2 regions of the Hyphomicrobium sp. 99 genome follow, and region 1 is predicted to be linked to the other one. Evidence: predicted binding sites of a transcription regulator. Region 1 holds the regulator's gene; the other holds the start of a gene.
What was found. The regulator LexA, encoded in region 1, represses DNA repair genes until DNA is damaged. The targets are predictions, from matches to a motif close to TGTTCNNNNTGTGTTCNG.
Positions count from the first base shown of each region.

Region 2: a site for LexA is predicted at 4,269-4,286, ahead of G359_RS03890 (PA0069 family radical SAM protein). Genes of this name have one in related genera too.

Region 1 covers NZ_KQ031382.1:1,587,405-1,593,486, reverse strand. The annotation lists gene pdxH (pyridoxamine 5'-phosphate oxidase) at 1-299, opposite strand, end outside; gene G359_RS07765 (hypothetical protein) at 495-935, shown strand; gene G359_RS07755 (tetratricopeptide repeat protein) at 1,543-2,493, opposite strand; gene G359_RS07750 (hypothetical protein) at 2,965-3,270, opposite strand; gene lexA (transcriptional repressor LexA) at 3,925-4,653, shown strand; gene G359_RS07740 (ComEC/Rec2 family competence protein) at 4,662-6,082, opposite strand, start outside.
Region 2 covers NZ_KQ031382.1:741,270-747,351, forward strand. The annotation lists gene mutY (A/G-specific adenine glycosylase) at 1-1,122, shown strand, start outside; gene G359_RS03880 (site-specific DNA-methyltransferase) at 1,146-2,261, opposite strand; gene G359_RS03885 (ribonuclease HII) at 2,426-3,076, opposite strand; gene G359_RS03890 (PA0069 family radical SAM protein) at 3,109-4,221, opposite strand; gene G359_RS03895 (TIGR04283 family arsenosugar biosynthesis glycosyltransferase) at 4,373-5,080, shown strand; gene moaB (molybdenum cofactor biosynthesis protein B) at 5,087-5,629, opposite strand; gene G359_RS03905 (uracil-DNA glycosylase) at 5,648-6,082, opposite strand, start outside.

The sequences.
Region 1 (6,082 bases):
AGCAGACCGGCCTTCGGGTTTGCGAGCAGCTCGCGGCCCTTCGCGCTTTCGAAGTTCGTGTAGAAGACGAAGCCGCGATCGGCGCTGCCTGGCCCATCCAGTCCCTTCAGCAGCACCGTCCTCACGTTCGGCATTCCGCCCGCATCGACGGTCGCGAGCGCCATCGCGTTCGGATCGTTCGGCTCGGACTTTTCTGCCTCCGACATCCAGGTCTCGAACAGCAGAAAAGGATCTTCGGCGGTCGAGAAATCAGGTGCCCTTTCGGGAGCCGAGGTCTGGGAAGTTCCGGTGTCACTCATGTTGCGTGCTCAACGCTGGATTTTCAGTCTCAATTGCAGATCGCGCGTTCAAATCGGTTTGCCAAGATGGCGGCGCGCCCCGTTACAGCACACGCCGCGACATATGTTCAGTCCCTTTTAACCATACTGAGGCAGACTCCCCCCATCGTCTTGTTGGGCGAGCGTCGCGTTCCGCCTGAGTTGAAAGTAAGCGTCATGTCCTCAAATGCGTCCCTATTCTCGACTGCCGCGGCCGGCGCAACGGCATTCGCGCTGGTTGCGGCGATTTTCTTACCTTACGGGTTTGCCTGGGGTGCGGACCAGCCCCTCGCATCGGCCGCCTGCCCGAAACCCAGCGCCCTCGACGACAAAACGAAACTCACCAGCGTCAAGGTCGCGCTTGACCGGGATGACGAATATGCGGCGCTCGAAAGCGTGCAATTCGCCCTGACGGAAGTTGCCGACGGCTCGAGCTATGTCTGGCACCGCGCGCACGGACGCCTCTCCGGCATCGTCAAGCCCGTCTCATCGTTCAAGGACACGCGCGGCAGCGTCTGCCGCCATGCGGTCGTCTCGCTGACCGGCGTCGACACGACGAAGGAGACCGAAATCGTCGCCTGCCGTTTGCCGACGGGCATCTGGCAACTTGAATCCTGAATTTCCCCAAACTTCGAATACCGATCCTCCCAAACGAGAAAGAAAAAGGCGGCGCAAGCTGCCTTTTTTAATTGCGCCGGCGACTCCGCTGCGCGGAGCCGGCCGCCGGCGCGGGCTTGGGGTGGCGTTGGTGCTCGCAACTTAAGCGGAGCTTGGGCGTTGGCTTGTTATCAACAGGTTATTCCAGTTCGCTCACAGCGCGAAGCTGCATGGATTTCGGGAATCACGGCTCATTACCCCAAATTGGGGGATACCAATGCTGGCATTCACATCGATACTATTCACGGCATTCGCTGCGTTCGCTGGCGCACCGATATGGGCAGCGCTGCTTGGAGCCGCGGCTCTCTTTTCAGTTTCGCTCCGTGAGCAGCGCAAATTCGCAGCTCGGTTTACGAACCTCGGCCTATCGCAAATGCTGACGATGGCCCACTGGCAAAGTGCAGGGCATGCGGTATTGGCGAGCGGAGCGGCGTTTGCAATAGGCTTTGCTAGCCGTTGGGCTTTGCAAATCTAGTTAGCCAATTATTAGAGGGGCCTACGGGTGGTGGCACCTCATCCTGCTGCGACGGGGTGTCAACGGAGGCGCTCTGCGAGCGATTTATCTTTGCTATCGCAGCATTGACTCGTCCAAGCCTTCGCGACCTGCGGGCATTGACCTAAAGCTTTGATAGATGGTCAAGGCGTTTTGAAAGCAGGTATTCGCTGCGGGTAGAAACCCGAGCTTCACTCTAACATTTCCCCGATGCTCAAAAGTGAGAGCGCGTTCCAATGCTTCTGACGGGGGAAGTACCGCAAGTGCATTCCCGAGCGCAGCGTTTGCATTGGCATTCGCTGGCGAAGGTAGAGTTTCGAAAGCGGTAGCCTGCAAACGGTATGCACGGGCAAGCGAAACCCCACCGTCCGCTTGGCGCAATGCAATCAGCTCATTGAAGCGTGACAGCGCGCCTGCGGGATTTGCTAGTTCGAGCAGCATCATCCCGGCGTATTCGATTGCATCAACATCACCACTATTGATCTCAATTGCTGAATTAAAATGCTCAAGCGCTGCCTCTCGCGAAGCGCGTCGTCCTTCCGGATCTTGTAAGTTTCTTGAGGCTTCCTTTGCGCCCAGCAAGAGGTGAGCAAGCGCTTGCCGACTTTTGAATTCTTCCAGTTGCTTCTGCGCAAGGCGAGCTTGATTGGAACTGATGACGATAGCTCCGTGCAAGTCGTTGACAGCCGCAGCTCCGAAGCCCCAACTCATTTTGCGAAGCGATCTGCTGACAGAGCGAGAGTCAAAAGTGGGCTCGTCGAGCGCCCTAGCCGGTGAAGGACAACGAAACAGACCCGCAACGGACTCTCTCGACTCCTGCAAGCGCTTCTCTTGCCGCCCCAAGAATTCGTCCATCCTGTCCAAGAGACGATATCCCGAGCTGCGCCATTTAATGAACACTCCGTAGGCCGCCGGAAAGATCGGAATGAGAAAGCTCAATATTTTGGGGGCCTGAATTCCTTGAAAAAACGTCTCCGCGACGTGCGACCATTGCTCAAAAACCGAATGCAAAAGTTCCTCGAACATATTTACGCCCCCCAAACGCAACAACGCGACCCCACCCAATTCCGTTAACTTCTCTCAGAGCAGATCATCTGTACAGCCCCCATTCCTCCTTTTCCAAATTGCAATTCCCCCCACTCAAAAAAACTTATCCCCGCTCTCGCCTCCTCACGCATAATCGCGTCGCCCATCCGGCGAAGGGTTCGTGCGCAAGGCGTTGCGTCGGGCTCGGGTGGGGCAGCCCGACCCGGGGCGTGACGCGCGCTTCCGGACAAGGCGATCGGCAAGGTTCGCACAGGGTGAGAAGCCTGTGTGCGGAGCATCCCGCTGACGTAAAGTGACCCTGCTCGAGACCCTGTTCTCGGTCTGTCACGGAGCGGATCGGTTCCGAGACTTCATTGCTGCACGACCCAGCCGCGGAACCCGTCCGCTTCGTGCTTATTGATTGCGCACACGGCTCCGCTTTCGCGGAGCCGGCCGCCGGTGCGGAAGAGATCAGTGGCGAGACGAGGCGTGGAAGCTCGGGACGAAGTGATGGCCGGCGCGGCCGCCAGTGACTGCGTTCGCGATGACGGTGCCCAAAACGGTGACGATGACGCCTATGACGATCTGCGAGAACCAACCCTGCATGGCCCGACGATGCCCCGCTCCAAACGGCCGAAAATCGAATTGCTGCGCCGGTGTTGGACCGGCGGCGACCATCTTTCCGTCGCACGGCTTCCGGCGCTTTTGCACGGCTGCGAGGCGGCGGAATTCAGGCGCTCGAACTGGAGCGTTCGCCTCATACGTCGCCCGCGACACCCCGCTTGTCATCCCGGGCGAGCGCTTGCGAGACCCGGGACCCAGCCGGCAGGGATGGCTATGGCTGCAGCGAGCCCCGCCCACCGCCGTCATGCCGGCGAAGGCCGGCACCCAGACAAGCCTCAACAAAACGTCAGAGGCGGGCCGTTCCGTGGGGACAGCACATGCGAGTGCGCTGCACGTTGCCTGGATCCCGGCCTGCGCCGGGATGACGAGAATTGTTACGGAGATGGGCTTCCTGCTGTCATCCCGGGCGAGCGCTTGCTCTCCCCCACCGCCGTCATGCCGGCGAAGGCCGGCACCCAGACAAGCCTCAACAAAACGTCAGACGCGGGTCGCTCCGTGGGGACAGCACATGCGAGTGCGCTTCACGTTGCCTGGATCCCAGCCTGCGCCGGGATGACGAGAGTTGCTGCTGTCCGCCCGAACTTGTCGTTCCCGTGCTGGACGCAGTGGAGGCCGAGACATTCGTGCCACTCCTCCCTTCATTCGCACGACGATGGGTTGCATAAGTTGGGGCGAGGTTGCAGAACGAGACAAGAACGTGTAGCGTACATACACGATTTGTACCGTCATCCTGCGGGTGGCCGTTCGGTGGTCAGCGTTTCGGCCAGCGGCGCTCGCACAGCCATGGAAGGCTTGAGACGAAACGCGATGCTCACCGAGAAACAGAAAGACCTCCTGCTTTTCATCCACGCGCGCATGCAAGAACGCGGCGTGCCCCCCTCGTTCGATGAAATGAAGGACGCGCTGGATCTGAGGTCGAAGTCCGGCATTCACCGGCTCATCACGGCTCTCGTGGAGCGCGGGTTCATCCGCCGTCTGCCGCACCGGGCGCGGGCCATCGAAGTCATCAAGCTTCCGGACAATCAAAGCGCGGGGGCAGGCGCCTCCGTTTCCTCGATCGCGCCGCAGCGCGGTTTCCAGCCGAGCGTGATCGAAGGCTCCGGGCCGCGTGCGAGCGTTTCGCCACCGCCGCCGTCGCACGTCATCGACGCGCGGACGGTCTCGATCCCGGTCATGGGCCGGATCGCGGCCGGTACGCCGATCAGCGCCATTCAGAACCACACCCACGACATCGCCGTGCCGCCCGACATTTTAACGAACGGCGAGCATTTCGCCCTGGAAGTGAAGGGCGATTCGATGATCGAGGCGGGTATCCATGACGGCGATACCGTCATCATCCGCCGCTGCAACAACGCGGAGAACGGCGACATCATCGTCGCGCTCGTCGAGGGCGAGGAAGCGACGCTGAAGCGGCTGCGCAAGAAGGGGTCGACGATCGCGCTCGAGGCGGCCAATCCGGAATTCAAGACGCGCATTTTCGGGCCGGATCAGATCGACATTCAGGGGCGGCTCGTCGGGCTGCTCAGGCGTTACTGAGGCTGGCGCTACTGGGCGTCGCTGGCGGCAGACGCGTCAGCGGACGCGTCGTCGAGCCAGTCGTTCGCGGGTTCGGGCCCCTCGCCCGGGTCGTCTTCGGCCAGGGTTCGGGGATCTGATTCCGGGTTTTCGGTCGCGCGTGCCACTGCGGGCGGGGGTGCCCCTCCCCCCGGCGTCTCCACGATGCGCGGCTTCGGCAATCCAAGCGACTTGCGCTCCGGCATCACGCTCCACGGCCGCTCGCCGCGATGGGCGGCGACCGTTTCGAGGCGCACGCGCGGTTCCGGGCTATCATCGGTCCGGTCGACGTAGAGCGCATAAGCGCCGTTTCGCCACCGGTCGAAGACATCGATGATGGTTCGCGGGACGCTGCAGTCCTCCGGCTTCGGGTCATTGATGACCAGCACGTCGGCATTCAGACAATCGTCGGTGATGGCCGCGGGATGGTTCGCAACGGCGACGGTTGCGCCTTTGACATGGGCGATACATCCAGCCGCATCGCAGGTGAATGCGTCACCGCTTTGCGCATCGCGCGCGGTCCGGCCATCGCCGTCATATTCGAGCCAGCGGTCGAGATCGTATTTCGAGCCTTTGTTCGGCAGCGCGGAGAGCTTTCCGGAGGTGTCGCGCACGGCGATCAGACCTTTCTGGCCGATCAGGATATCGGGCCGCGGCATCCACGGCGCGAGGAGCAGACCAAGAACCACGAGAGCCGCGCCTAAAAGCCGAATGCGCGTCTGCCAAAGCGAAAGCCAGATTCCGCCAGCGAGCATCAGGGCGAAGGCGAGCGCCGGAATTTCCGGAATGTGGCCGACGGCGCCCGGCAATGCGCCAACCTTGTTCGCGCACCAGGCCATGCCTTCAATGCCCCAGCCCATCGGCTTCAGTCCAAGCCATTCAAGCCCGAACGGTATCAGCACCATCGCCAGCAGCGCCGACGGCATGACGATGATGTTGCAGATCGGAATGGCGATCATATTGCCGAGCACGGCATATTGCTGGCTCTGGTGGAAGTTGTAGGCGGCGAACGGCGCGACGGCCACGCTCGCGATGAGGGTCGAGGCAATAATCTCGCCGAAGAACTTCACGACCTTCAGCACCGGATGCGGGCGCGACTGACGTCCGAGGAAATTGCTCAAGGTTTCGTGCGATGCGATCAGCGCCGTGACGGCGGCAAACGACATTTGGAAGCCAGCGTCCAGCAGGCTTTCGGGATAAACGATGAGGATCAGAAAAGCCGCGAGCGCGACGTTTCGCAATGCCAACGCGGGGCGATCGAGAAGCACGGCTCCGAATATGATCAGGATCATCAGCGCCGAACGGACGGTCGCGAACTGTCCGCCGGAAATTGCAAGATAGGCGATGGCACTCAGTATTCCCAATGCGGCGGCGATCTTCTTGATCGGCAGCGTCAATGCGATCAGCGGGA
Region 2 (6,082 bases), 850 kb from region 1:
GTCCAGGAAAATGCAGCTCTTCGCAGGCGACAGCAGCAGCTGCCGTTGCGTCCGGCTGGGCCGATGACGGTCAAGGCGCTGCTTGCCTGGTATGAAGCCGAGCGTCGCGACCTCCCTTGGCGGTATGGTCCGCGCAAAAAAGCTGATCCCTACCGCGTCTGGCTGTCCGAAATAATGCTGCAGCAGACGACCGTGAAGGCCGTCGTTCCATACTTTCAGAAATTTGTCGCCCGTTGGCCGACGGTCACCGCGCTCAGCCAAGCGCAGCTGGAAGAGGTCCTGCAGCAATGGGCTGGCCTCGGGTATTATTCACGCGCACGCAATCTCAAGGCCTGTGCTGACGCGGTCGCACGCGATTACGGCGGTGAATTCCCGAAGAGCGAAAGCGAGCTTCTGAAGCTGCCGGGCATCGGCCCGTACACGGCCGCGGCGATTTCTGCGATCGCGTTCGGCGAAAAGGCGACGCCCGTCGATGGCAATATCGAGCGTGTCGTGTCGCGGCTGTTTGCGGTGAGGCAACCTCTGCCCGCCGCCAAGCCCGAAATTCGCAGACTCGCCGCAACGCTCACGCCGCAGCGACGCGCGGGCGACTTCGCGCAAGCGATGATGGACCTCGGCGCCGAGATCTGCACGCCGAGAAAGCCGTCGTGTCTCGTCTGTCCCTTGCAACAGGATTGCTCGGCAAGCGCTCAAAACCTCGCCGAACTCCTGCCTATGCGCGGCGTGAAGACCGCGCGCCCGTCACGATACGGAGTGGCTTTCCTCGTGCAGCGGGAAGATGGCGCGGTCCTTTTGCGTCAACGTCCCGAAGCCGGGCTGCTCGGTGGAATGCTCGAGGTGCCGTCGACGCCGTGGGTTGACGCATTGCCCGCGAAAAAGGAGGCCCTGCGCGGCGCTCCCGTTACGACGTCGTGGCTACCGGTGCCGGGCGCCGTCGTCCACGTCTTCACCCACTTTCGGCTCGAGTTGATCGTCTACCGCGCGCTCGTCCCAATCGATACGAGCTTCACGCTCTGGGCCGAGCAGGAGCGCTGCCGATGGGTTCATCGCCGCGACCTTCACGCGCAAGCCTTGCCGAGCGTGATGAAGAAAGTCATCGCGCACGGCCTAGCTGACAACTGAGCCTGATAATCGAGAGACGAACTTTAGATCGAGATACGGCTGCTGAGTCCGAGCTGACGCTTGGCTTCGGAACGCAGATCGTCGATCGGCTTCAGCTTTCCTTCCGCCTCGAAGTGCCAATAGGTCCAGCCGTTGCATGCGGCCTTGCCTTGGACGATGGCGCCGAGGCGGTGAATGGACGCCTGCTGACCATCATAGAAGAGCGTGCCATCGGCGCGCACTTCCGCCCGGACTTCGCGCCGCGGACCGAACAGCTTGCGGCCCGGCTTGATGATCCCGAGTTCCAAAATCTGACCGAACGGAATGCGCGGCTCGTTGCGCTTCGACGGCAGCGTCTCGATCGCCTCGAGCTCGAGCGGCACGACTTTCGCGATCCGCTCGTCGGCAGCCGTCGCATAATCGAGATCGCGTTCAATGCCGATGAACTTGCGGCCAAGCCGCTTCGCGACGGCACCCGTCGTGCCCGTTCCGAAGAAGGGATCGAGCACGGTGTCGCCCGGCTTCGTTGATGCGATGAGGACGCGATGCAGAAGCGCTTCCGGCTTTTGCGTCGGGTGTGCCTTGCGCCCGCCGTCGTCTTTCAAACGCTCCGGCCCCGAGCAGATCGGGAAAAGCCAATCCGACCGCATTTGAAGATCGTCGTTCGAGGCCTTGAGGCTTTCGTAATTGAATGTCACGCGCGATTTGCGATCGCGGCCTGCCCAGATCATCGTTTCGTGCGCGTTGGTGAAACGCTTGCCGCGGAAGTTCGGCATCGGGTTCACCTTGCGCCAGATGACGTCGTTCTGAATCCAGAAGCCGAGGTCCTGGATCGCGGCGCCGAGCCGGAAGATGTTGTGATAGGAGCCGATGACCCAGATGGCGCCGTCGGGCTTCAGCACGCGGCGGCACTCGGTGAGCCATGCGCGGCAAAATGAATCATAGGCCGCGAAGTCGTCGAATTTGTCCCATTGGTCGTCGACGCCGTCGACCTTCGTATTGTTCGGGCGCATGAGATCGCCGGCGAGCTGCAGATTGTACGGCGGATCAGCGAAGACGAGATCGACGCTAGCGGTTGGGAGCTTCTTCAGCTCGGCGATGCAATCACCAACGAGAATCTTTCCGCTCTGCGAGCGGACTTTGACGCGACGCGAACCCATGTACTGAACCTGCTACGCTACGAATTACAAATCGCTCGCGCCTGATACTCACAGCGCGGGCCGGAGAGCTTTGTACATGATCGGAAGCGCTCGTGAATACTCGTTCGACACACGCAAGCGATTTATATTTTTCGATTCGATGTGCAACTTGAGCCGCTTGCGGACTAAGCGTCGGCAAACCCAAGTCCGAGGCCGAGTGCAAGCTGCACGGGTTTGAACGATCTCCGGTGCGCCGCGGAGACGCCGAGCTTGTCGATCGCCGCCTGATGTTCAGGCGTGCCGTACCCCTTGTGGCGTTCGAAGCCGTAGCCGGGAAAATCGCGCGCCATCTCCATCATCAGACGGTCGCGCGTGACCTTCGCCACAATCGAGGCTGCTGCAATCGAAAGGCATTTGGTATCGCCTTTGACGATCGTTCGCGTCGCCATCGAAACTCTCGGCGCCTTATTGCCGTCGACGAGCACCAGCTTCGGAGCCTCGGCAAGCTGGCCGATGGCCTGAGCCATCGCCCACAGAGTGGCGCCGAGAATGTTCTCGCGATCGATCCGCTCGACATCGGCCACGCCGACCGCGACGACCGCGACCTTCATGATGCGCCGGTAGAGATAAGCGCGAGAGTCTTCGTCGAGCGTTTTGCTGTCGTCGATATTCGCCGGGATCTTATCTGGATTGAGGATGACGGCTGCCGCAACGACAGGTCCGGCCCACGGTCCTCGTCCCGCCTCATCCACGCCGGCGATCGGCCGGAAGCCGAGCAGATGCTCTGCGGCCTCGAGTTCGAACGTCGGCTTTATGCGCGAATCGGCGATTCTCATTCGCCAGTTTGGTCATCGCGCTTGACCGCCTGTCAAAGAAGACTGAGTTGTTGTCCACCGTTTCCAGGCTTGATGAAGAGATCTTTTCGAAGCGAAACGCGCTCCTCGCCGATACCGAGCCGCTTCTTTGCGAGCCGGAAACGTAGGCCGATCTGTGTCGCGTAAGGCCCTTGGCCACGCTGGCGGACTCCGAAATCCGCCGTGTAATCGCGGCCGCCGTGCATCGAACGGAGCAGCGAGATGACCTTATCGGCACGGTCCGGAAATTCTTCTCGAAGCCACTCGCGAAAGAGATCTTTGATCTCGAGAGGCAAGCGCAACAGCACGTAGCCCGCTTCCCGCGCACCGGCGTCTCGCGCAGCTTCCAGTATCGGCTCGATTTCATGATCGGTCAGCCCTGGAATGATCGGCGCGACCATGACGGTCACGGGAATTCCGGCATCGGCGAGCCGCCGCACGGTTTCGAGCCGCTTCGATGGCGTCGCGGCGCGCGGCTCCATTGCGCGCGCAACGTGACGATCGAGTGTCGTGATCGAAACCGCAACGCGTGCCAGATTCTTCGCGGCCATCGGCCCGAGGATGTCGATGTCGCGGGCGACAAGCGCCGACTTCGTGATGATGCCGAGCGGATGATTGGCCGTTGCCATGACTTCCAGGATCGATCGCGTAATCCTGCGCTCCCGTTCGATCGGCTGATAGGGATCGGTATTGCCGCCGATCACGATTGTCTCGGGCTTGTAGCCCGGCCTTTTGAGTTCCCGCTCCAGGAGCGCAGCCGCATTGGGCTTCGCATAGAGTTTCGTCTCGAAATCAAGACCCGCTGAATGTCCGAGATAGCAATGCGTCGGCCGCGCGTAGCAATAAATGCAGCCGTGTTCGCAGCCCTTGTAGGGATTTATCGAACTGTCGAATGAAATGTCGGGACTGTCGTTGTGCGAGATGATCGTCTTGCTGGTGTCCTCGAAGACCTCGGTCTTGAAAGCTTCGAGATCACCGAGCGTCTCCCATCCATCGTCGAATTCTTCGTGCGCTTGGCTCTCGAAGCGTCCAGTCTTGTTCGAGCGCGCGCCCCGGCCGCGGCGGCGCTCGGAATCGACGACGTCCGGCATCGCCGGAAAATCAGAAAGGTCTCTGTTTGAAGCCATATTCGGAACGCGTTCTCAGAAGCTCCACCGTTGCCTACCAGCATTCTTGGAACAAATAAAGAACAAAACCCAGCTGACGCGGCCGTCTTTAGCTAAGCCCCGCGACTTGGCGCGCCTTGCCGCAGGTTCCCGGCCGTGCCAGGAAATGGAAATGATCTCGGTAATCATCCCTGCACGCAATGATGAGCAAACGCTGGCGGTGACGCTATCTGCGTTGGTTCCCTCAGCCGTGGACGGCATCGTCAAGCAGGTCATCGTGGTCGATGGTGGGTCGACAGACAGTACCGCTGAGGTCGCGGATCAGGCAGGCGCAGACGTCGTCGTCAGTGCTCCGGGGCGCGGCGGACAGCTCGCCCAAGGCGCCGCAATGGCACGCTTCCCATGGCTTCTGTTTCTCAACGCCGACACCGTTCTCGAAGATGGATGGGAACGTAGCGCAACGGCTTTCATGCGCCGCGTCGACCGCGGTGAACGTCCGATGGCCGCGGGCGCTTTCACGTTCCGTCTCGACGACAAAGGCATTGCCCCGCGTGTTCTCGAACGCCTCGTTCACCTGAGATGCAAGATCTTGCGCGTTCCCTACGGCGATCAGGGTCTGCTGATCCCACGCCAACTATTCGATGCCGTCGGCGGTTACAAAAATCTGCCGATCATGGAAGACATCGATCTCGCACGGCGTCTTGGCCGCAGCCGCCTCGCAATGCTGGACGCAAACGCCGTGACCTCGGCCGAGCGATACAAACGCGACGGATATTTATTGAGTTCTCTTCGCAATCAGATCTGCCAAATGCTTTACGGCGTCGGCTTGCCCATCAGCATGATTGCGCGCCTTCACGGAAATATCGAAACGGCGCCTTAAGGCCTCTCAACCTGCCTTACGATGCTCCTCGAGCCGCGGCATGATCTCCACGAAATTGCACGGACGATGGCGGGCATCGAGCTGCAATTTCAAAATCCCATCCCAGGCATCGCGGCATGCGCCCGTCGATCCGGGCAGGCAGAAAATAAACGTCCCGTGCGATACGCCTCCGCAAGCGCGCGATTGAATGGTCGACGTGCCGACCTTCTGAAATGACAGCATGTGAAAGAGGATCGCGAAGCCTTCGATCTCTTTTTCAAACAGCGGCTTCACCGCTTCCGGCGTGACGTCGCGGCCCGTGAAGCCGGTGCCGCCCGTTGTGATCACGCAGTCGACCGAAGGATCGTTGATCCACCCCTGGACGATGCTTCTGATGAGGGCCGTGTCGTCCTTCACGAGCTGGCGCCCGGCAACGACATGCCCAGCTTCGCCGATCGCGCGTTCCAGATAATCGCCGGACGTATCTTCCGCGATCGTGCGTGAATCGGACATCGTCAGGATGGCGATCCTGACAGGGACGAATGTACGCTCTGGGTCGATGCCGGCCATGACGGTCCTCGTGAAGCTCTAAAGCTTTGATAGCATCTGCAACAAATCCATCCACGCGAGCTGCTTCGCAGCCGGCGTCCGGAGCAGATAGGCAGGATGCAACGTCGCGATCGCCGGGATTTTCCGGTCGCCGATCGTAATCTCTCGCCATTTGCCTCTGAGCCGCATGATGCCTTCCGTTACGCCCAGAATTTCCTTCGCCGCCGAGCCGCCGACTGCAACCACGATCTTCGGAGATACGAGTTCGATCTGCCGTTCGAGGAACGGGCGGCACGCAAGCGTCTCCTGCGGCGTTGGTGTGCGATTGCCCGGTGGCCGCCAATAGACGACGTTGGTGATGTGAACGTCGGCCTCCGTGCGTCCGATCGCGGCCAGCATCTTATCGAGAAGCTGCCCGCCTTTTCCGACGAACGGTTTGCCGGCGAGGTCCTCGTCGCGGCCCGGCGCTTCACC